Actinoplanes teichomyceticus ATCC 31121: one gene and its partner. Each later gene encodes a partner of the first gene's protein in a complex. Links are inferred from orthologs where the notes say so. Each region holds a gene or a part of one and is shown in the gene's direction. Other genes may lie near its edges.

Region 1 (5,266 bases):
GAGCGCCAGCACGGCGCCGCCCAGAAACAGGGGGGTGAAACGGCTGACCATGCCGGGCAGCTTAAAAGACGTCCCAACCGCTGGGGGCGTTCGTCGTCAAGCCGTGATGAGCTGCCACAATCGTTTCCCGTGAAGACGTTCGAAGAACTGTTCGCCGAGTTGCAGCGCAAAGCGGCGGAGCAGACCCCCGGCTCGGGCACCGTGGAGGCGCTCCAGCGCGGAGTTCACTTCATCGGGAAGAAGGTCGTCGAGGAGGCGGCCGAGTCCTGGATGGCGGCTGAGCACGAGGGCCCCGAGCGGGCCGCCGAGGAGCTCTCGCAGCTGCTCTACCAGGCTCAAGTCCTGATGATCGCCACCGGTCTCGAACTCAAGGACGTGTACCGACATCTCTGACGTGCGCCCCGATCCGTCCCCAGAGCACGAAGGAGCACGTCAATGCTGCGTATCGCCATTCCGAACAAGGGCACGCTCTCCGCGCCGGCGGCACAGATGTTGAAGGACGCCGGTTACCGGCAGCGCACCGATCCCAAGGATCTGGCGTGCCGTGACGAAGCCAACAACGTCGAGTTCTTCTACCTGCGGCCCCGCGACATCGCCACGTACGTCGCCTCGGGCGATCTGGATCTCGGCATCACCGGCCGCGATCTGCTCGTCGACTCCGGCGTCCCGGCCACCGAGCTGCTCGACCTGAACTTCGGTGGCGCCACGTTCCGCTGGGCCGCCCCGGCCGGCACGCTGACCTCGGTGGACGAGATCGGCGGGAAGCGGATCGCCACCGCGTACCCCGGTGTGGTCGGCCGCTATCTGGCCGAGCGGGACCTGAAGGCCGACGTGGTGCGCCTGGACGGCGCCGTGGAGAACGCGGTCCGGCTCGGTGTCGCCGACCTGATCGCCGACGTCGTGGAGACCGGCGCCACGCTGCGCCAGGCCGGGCTGGTCACCATCGGCGAGCCGCTGATGCGCTCGTCGGCGGTGCTGATCGGCCGTCAGGCGCAGCCGCCGGCCGGCGCGTCGCAGCTGCTGCGGCGGCTCAACGGCGTGCTGGTCGCCCGCAATTTCGTGATGCTCGCGTACGACGTCCGCGCCGACCTGCTGGAGCAGGCCACCGCCCTGACCCCGGGCATCGAGTCGCCGACGGTCTCCCCGCTGCACCGTGAGGGCTGGGTCGCCGTGCAGGCGATGGTCCAGCGCAGCCAGGTGCACCGGGTGATGGACGAGCTGTACGAGCTCGGCGCCCGTGCCATCCTGGTGACCGACATCGCCAACTGCAGGTTGTGATGACGCTCATGACGACGAGCCGGGTGGTCTACCGTCCGCAGAAGATCCGCTGGGTGGCCGGTTCGCTGGCCGCCGGCGTGGTGGTGCTGTTCACCGTGCTCAGCTTCGGGCTGCACGGCCAGGCCGGCTTCGAGAACGCCGGGCAGATCGGCTCGGGCAGCTTCCAGCGTGGCGACCAGACCGCGATGATCGGCCTGGGCATCCTGATCGGCCTGGGCATCCTGGCGTTCTGCCGGCCCCGGGTGGTCGCGGACGCGCAGGGCGTGCACGTGCGCAACGTGGTCGGCGGGTACGACCTGCCGTGGCAGGTGGTCCGGGCGGTGCGGTTCGACCGCAACTCGGCCTGGGCGCACCTGGAGCTGCTCGACGACGAGCAGGTGTCGATCCACGCGCTGCAGGCGGTCGACAAGGACTACGCGGTGGACGGGGTCCGTACGCTGAGGGCCTTGCATTCGGCCGCGCAGGAGTCCTGATAGACTGGCGGGCAGTCGACCACGCCCGTCCTGCTGGACGGGCGCGAAAGAGGAGCCCGCTGGTTCCCACCCGAGTCACCGACTGTGGCCGGGTCCGGTCATCCGAGCAGGGAATATTTCCTGTCCGGGGCGCGTCCTCCCATGGACGCCGATGACCGGTCGAGCGGGCCTCGGCATGCGCGCAAGCGCCGTCGAGGCCTTCTGCTTTCCCGGCCGTCCCCGCTGCCCGCGGGGATGGTGACTCGGGGCCGACCGACATTGGCAGAAGTAGGTACGTTCTGAGGAGGCCCCATCAGCGTCGAACCACGCGTGAACGAACAGATCCGGGCTCGAGAGGTCCGTCTGGTCGGTCCGGAGGGTGAGCAGGTCGGCATCGTGCCGCTCGAGCGCGCGCTCCAACTGGCCGCGGACGTGGACCTGGACCTGGTCGAGGTTGCTCCGATGGCGCGGCCGCCGGTGTGCAAGCTCATGGACTTCGGCAAGTTCAAGTACGAGAGCGCACTGAAGGCCCGCGAAGCGCGGCGCAACCAGCAGCAGACCGTCATCAAGGAAATGAAGCTGCGGCCGAAGATCGACCCGCACGACTACGAGACCAAGAAGGGTCACGTGGTGCGGTTCCTCAAGGCGGGCGACAAGGTCAAGGTGACGATCATGTTCCGCGGCCGTGAGCAGAGCCGCCCCGAGCTGGGCTTCCGGCTCCTGCGCCGGCTCAGCGAGGAGATCTCCGAGCTGGGCTTCGTGGAGGCCAGCCCGAAGCAGGACGGCCGGAACATGATCATGGTGCTGGCACCGCACCGGGCCACCAAGGCCGCCGCGGTCGCCGCCACCGCGGCTGGCGCAAAGCCCGCCCGTGAGCCGCGCGAGGGCGACGGTACCGAGGTTGCGCCGGCCGATTCTGGCGACACCACCGCAGAGTAGACAGCTTTTCCGTACGGCCCCGCCGGCCGCGCGGAAAGATCAGAAAGAGGCGTTCTAAGTGCCGAAGATGAAGAGCCACACCGGCATGGGTAAGCGGGTGAAGGTCACCGGCAAGGGCAAGATCGTGCGCGAGCAGGTCGGCAAGCGGCACCTGCTGGAGCACAAGTCCTCCCACGTTACCCGTCGGATGACCGGCACTGTGGTGGTGGCGAAGGCCGACACCGCGCGAGTGAAGAAGCTTCTGGGCCGCTGACGCGCGCCTGACACGTTCCCCTGTAAGGAGTACTTGAAATGGCACGCGTCAAGCGGGCGGTCAACGCCCAGAAGAAGCGCCGCACCCTGCTCGAGACCGCGAGCGGCTACCGCGGCCAGCGGTCCCGGCTGTACCGCAAGGCCAAGGAGCAGGTGCTGCACTCGATGCAGTACTCGTACCGCGACCGGCGGGACCGCAAGGGCGACTTCCGTCAGCTCTGGATCACCCGGATCAACGCGGCGGCCCGGGCCAACGGCCTGACCTACAACCGCCTCATCCAGGGCCTCAAGCTGGCCGAGGTGGAGGTCGACCGCAAGATCCTGGCCGACCTGGCGGTCAACGACGCGGCCGCGTTCGCGGCCATCGTCGAGATCGCCCGCGCGGCCGTCGCGGCCGAGGGCACCGGCGGCGCCGCCGCGCAGGCTGCCTGAGTCTCTCGCGAGGAACGCCCCCCGACGCGTCGGGGGGCGTTTCGTTTGCCCGACCCGGAACCGGAGCAGATGTTCACACCGCGTACCCCGAGAATCGTCGCGGCCCGGCGCCTGCAGCGCCGCCGGGACCGTGACCAGGCCGGCCGGTTCCTCGCCGAAGGGCCGCAGGCCGTGCGCGAGGCGCTCGCCGCCGGCGCCGTGCTGGAGCTGTTCGGCACCCCGGCCGCGCTGGACCGGCACGCCGAGCTGACCGCGCAGGCCCCGGAGGTCTCCCCGGTCACCGACGAGGCGCTGGCCGCGCTGACCGAGACCGTGCACCCGCAGGGCCTGGTCGCGGTCTGCGAGCAGGTGCACGTGCCGATCGGCGACGCGCTGGCCAAGCAGCCGAAGCTGGTCGCGGTGCTGGCCGAGATCCGCGACCCGGGCAACGCCGGGACGGTGCTGCGCACGGCCGACGCCGCCGGCGCCGACGCGGTGATCTTCGCGGGCGACGCGGTCGATCCGTACAACGGCAAGTGTGTACGGGCGTCGGCCGGCTCGCTCTTCCACGTCGACGTGGTCCGGGCCCCGCTGGACGTGCTGGGCCTGCTCCAGGACTGCGGCCTGCAGGTGCTGGCCACCAGCGGCAGCGGGGCGGACGACGTGGACTCGCTGCTCGACGGCGGGCTGCTGGGCGCGCCGACCGCGTGGCTGTTCGGCTCCGAGGCACACGGGCTGCCCGGCGAGCTGCTGACCGCCGCCGACCGGCGGGTCCGGGTGCCGATCTACGGCGGAGCGGAGAGTCTCAACCTGGCCGCCGCCGCGGCGGTCTGCCTGTACGCGTCGGCCCGCGCGCAACGCTGACCCACCGGGGCGGCACGCCGGTGCCCGCCGGCGGTATGCTGAGGCCATGTCAGGTCCGATGAGACTGCTGTTTATCCGGCCCGCTGGTCGCGGGCGCCGGATCTGACACTCCTGCGCGAACTTCCCTGACCGGCGGGCTGCGGCTCAGCCGTGCCTCCGTACACTGATCCACCTGAGTCGAGCCTTCGCGGCCCTCGCCGCGCTCGGTGCACTCAGTCGGCGACGAGCCGACGGCTCATCCGGTGTGAGGGAGTTCGCCCGACCATGTCCTACCGCAACGATCCGTACGATCCGAAGCAGGCCGCCCTGCTGGCGCCCGAGGCTCTGGAGGCCGCGGTCGCCGACGCCGAGAAGGCGTTCGCGCAGGCCGCCGACCTCGACGCGCTCGCCGCGCTGAAGTCCGCGCACCTCGGCGACCGCTCGCCGGTGTCCCTGGCCCGCCGGGAGATCGGCTCGCTGCCGCCGGCCGCCAAGTCCGACGCCGGCAAGCGGGTCAACGTCGCCCGGCAGGCCGTCCAGGCGGCGTACGACGCCCGCCTCGCCGAGCTCGAAGCCGACCGCGCCGCCCGGGTGCTGGTCGAGGAACGGGTCGACGTCACCCTGCCGTGGGGCCGCCGGCCGCGCGGCGCCCGGCACCCGCTGACCACGCTGATGGAGCACATGGGCGACGTCTTCGTCGGCATGGGCTACGACATCGTCGACGGCCCCCAGCTGGAGCTGGAGTGGGCCAACTTCGACGCGCTCAACATCGGCCCGGACAACCCGGTGCGCGGCGCCTCGGACACGTTCTTCGTGGACCTGCCCGGCCTGGTCATGCGTACCCACACCTCGCCCGGCCAGGTGCGCACCATGCTCACCCGGCAGCCGCCGATCTACATCGTCAGCCCGGGGCGGGCGTACCGGACCGACGAGCTGGACGCCACGCACAGCCCCGTCTTCCACCAGATCGAGGGCCTGGTCATCGACGAGGGCATCACGATGGCCCACCTGCGCGGCACCCTGGACCACTTCGCCCGGGCGATGTTCGGCCCGGACGCGAAGACCCGCTGGCGGCCGCACTACTTCCCGTT
Region 2 (2,919 bases), 5.4 Mb from region 1 along the record:
GAGCCTCCGCGGTCCCACGTTCCCGGCCGTCCCCAAGGCCACGGTCCCGGCGCTCCGGGGGATCCCGGCGGTCCGGGCGGTCCAGGGTCCCGGCGCTCCTGGGTTCCGGCGGTCCGGGGGGTCCGGGGGTCCGGGGCCGGGGGTCCCGGCGGTCCCGGCGCGCGGCCGGGTCCGGGGTCGCCGGCACGCCGCGCGGGACAGCCACGGGGCGTGGCGGAGAAGCCTACGGGCGGGACTCGCCGGTCGTACCGGAAAGCGGACCGCCGGGAGCCGGAGCGGCCTCGGGCGTCACAGCGGGCCCGGGGTGGCGGCCGGCGGGGTCGGCAGCAGGCGAGGGATGAGCGGGGTGGGCGACCGCGATTTGGCTTTCGCGGTGGGGCCGCGTAGTCTCGATTCTCGAAGTTCCACCCATAGACCGCTGGTCGCCGCTGTGGGCGTCGTCAGACGCACGCCGCGGCCGAAGGTCCCGCAACGAGCGGGCGACCTGCGCAGGGAGAACGGTTCGTGATGTGAGGCGTGCGTCCGCGCGTGCCTGAGTCCGCCCCGTGCCCTGCGCCGGGGCGTTTTGCTTGTTCGGACCCTCTCGACCAGTGGCAACGAGCACTGAGAGAGGAGGGACATGGCGGACAAGCCGGTCCGGGCTGACAAGGCCTCGGCCGTCGCCGAGCTGACGGAGAGCTTCCGTGACTCGACGGCCACCGTGTTGACCGAATACCGCGGCCTCACCGTCAAGCAGCTCACCGAGCTGCGGCGGGCGCTCGGCCAGCAGGCCAAGTACTCCGTCGCCAAGAACACGCTCGCGAAGCGTGCCGCGGGCGACGCGGGTATCGAGGGTCTCGACACGCTGTTCACCGGTCCTACCGCGCTCGCCTTCGTGAGCGGTGACGTGGTCGAGGCGGCCAAGGGCCTTCGTGCCTTCGCCAAGGCCAACCCCGCTCTCGTCATCAAGGGCGGTGTCTTCGAGGGCAAGGCGCTCACGGCGGACGAGGTCAACAAGCTTGCCGACCTCGAGTCCCGTGAGGTGCTGCTGGCCAAGCTGGCCGGCGCCATGAAGGGCAACCTCACCAAGGCGGCCGGGCTGTTCCAGGCCCCGCTGTCGCAGGTCGCTCGCCTCGGGGCGGCCCTGCAGGAGAAGCGCGAGAAGGAAGGTTCCGCCGAGGCCGCCTGAGCGCGCCACGCGGAATCCACGCACGTTTTACATCAGTTGCTAGGAAAGGTTGCCTGACATGGCGAAGCTCAGCACCGAAGAGCTGCTCGACGCGTTCAAGGAGATGACGCTGATCGAGCTCTCCGAGTTCGTGAAGCAGTTCGAGACCACCTTCGAGGTCACCGCCGCGGCTCCGGTCGCGATCGCGGCCGGCCCGGCCGCCGGTGGCGCCGCGCCCGAGGCCGAGGCGGAGAAGGACTCGTTCGACGTCGTTCTGGAGAGCGACGGCGGCAAGAAGATCCAGGTCATCAAGGTCGTGCGTGAGCTGACCGGCCTGGGCCTGAAGGAGGCCAAGGACACCGTCGAGGGCGCGCCGAAGGCGATCCTCGAGGGCGTCAACAAGGAGAAGGCCGAGGCCGCCAAGGCCAAGCTCGAGGCCGAGGGCGCCAAGGTCACCCTCAAGTGATCTGACGCTCCACAGCGTTTCCCGTCGATGGCGGAGACCCGTTCCGGGTCTCCGCCATCGGTGTTCCGGCAGGTGTACGCGGTGCTCGGCGCGACACCTCCGGATCGGCTCCGGCGGATCCGACAGAGGCTGCCAAAGCCGGCCATTCATGCGTTAAGGTCCCTTGGGTGCGGCGGCCGGACGACCGGGTGGGTCCGACCCGCGGCACAGCCCTTGACTGAGTGTCCGCTGACAGGCACGCTGATGGCAGCAAGTTTCCGCGCTTGCAACAGCCGGCCCATGGGTATTCGGCAGACCCGATGACCACGGACCAGCACCGGAGGAAGAGTTGCCGCGTCTCTGAGCGGCCCCGACCACGGCACTGACCGGGAATTCGCAGGTCAGCGGCGTCGGGGACACGTTCCGCGGGCCACCTCAGGTGTGGGCTGGACAGCGGTTAGCCAAGCGGCTACACTGCTAGTTTGCGCTGCCTTCTGTCTTGACGCCTGCCGGGATATCCATCTACGTGGATTTCGTTGGGTGTCTTTTGGAGTGCACGCAGACCAGTTGCACCAGCAACTCAGCCGCATAGCAGCACCGGTCCTCGGAAGGACGCATCTTGGCAGCTTCCCGCCCTGCGAAGACCAGCCGTACGTCGAGCGCTTACGCACCCCGCCGTGTCTCTTTCGGCCGGATCACCGAGCAGCTAGAGGTCCCCAACCTCCTCGCCCTCCAGACGGAGTCCTTCGACTGGCTGGTCGGCAACGAGGCCTGGCAGGCCCGGACGACGGACGACCCGCACGCCCACTCGGGCCTCGCAGAGATCCTCGAAGAGATCAGTCCCATTGAGGACTTCTCCGGCACTATGTCGCTGTCCTTCTCATCTCCCCGGTTCGACGAGGTCAAGGCCTCGATCGAGGAGTGCAAGGAGAAGGACCTGACCTACTGCGCGCCGCTGTTCGTGACCGCGGAGTTCACCAACAACACGACTGGCGAGATCAAGAGCCAGACCGTGTTCATGGGTGACTTCCCGATGATGACCCCCAAGGGGACGTTCGTCATCAACGGCACCGAGCGCGTCGTGGTGAGCCAGCTCGTCCGTTCGCCGGGCGTGTACTTCACCAAGGAGCCGGACAAGACCTCCGACCGCGACCTCACCAGCGTCAAGGTCATCCCGAGCCGGGGTGCCTGGCTGGAGTTCGACATCGACAAGCGCGACACCGTCGGTGTCCGTATCGACCGTAAGCGTCGCCAGGCTGTCACCGTCCTGCTGAAGGCGATCGGCTGGTCCGCCGACCAGATCCGCGAGCGCTTCGGCTGGTCCGAG

What was found.
Region 2: rplT (region 1) and rplL share a complex: the UniProt entries of both Escherichia coli proteins name them as parts of the 50S ribosomal subunit. The link is inferred for Actinoplanes teichomyceticus ATCC 31121 from one-to-one orthologs.

Annotation. Positions count from the first base shown.
Region 1 is NZ_CP023865.1:6,049,732-6,054,997, reverse strand. Bases 1,684-4,656 are described here. They hold rplT (50S ribosomal protein L20), read left to right. Parts: upstream 1,684-2,960; coding sequence 2,961-3,353; downstream 3,354-4,656. Other genes in these bases: pheS (phenylalanine--tRNA ligase subunit alpha), read left to right, coding at 4,461-4,656; ACTEI_RS26485 (TrmH family RNA methyltransferase), read left to right, coding at 3,423-4,196; rpmI (50S ribosomal protein L35), read left to right, coding at 2,728-2,922; infC (translation initiation factor IF-3), read left to right, coding at 2,061-2,669; ACTEI_RS26505 (PH domain-containing protein), read left to right, coding at 1,684-1,751. In the rest of the region: ACTEI_RS26520 (ABC transporter substrate-binding protein), read right to left, coding at 1-51; ACTEI_RS26515 (phosphoribosyl-ATP diphosphatase), read left to right, coding at 130-393; hisG (ATP phosphoribosyltransferase), read left to right, coding at 436-1,278; more of ACTEI_RS26505, read left to right, coding at 1,287-1,683; more of pheS, read left to right, coding at 4,657-5,266. UniProt on the Escherichia coli protein: One of the primary rRNA binding proteins, it binds close to the 5'-end of the 23S rRNA. It is important during the early stages of 50S assembly.
Region 2 is NZ_CP023865.1:630,006-632,924, forward strand. It holds rplL (50S ribosomal protein L7/L12), read left to right. Parts: upstream 1-1,226; coding sequence 1,227-1,613; downstream 1,614-2,919. Other genes in the region: rplJ (50S ribosomal protein L10), read left to right, coding at 620-1,168; rpoB (DNA-directed RNA polymerase subunit beta), read left to right, coding at 2,212-2,919. UniProt on the Escherichia coli protein: The binding site for several of the GTPase factors involved in protein synthesis (IF-2, EF-Tu, EF-G and RF3). Is thus essential for accurate translation.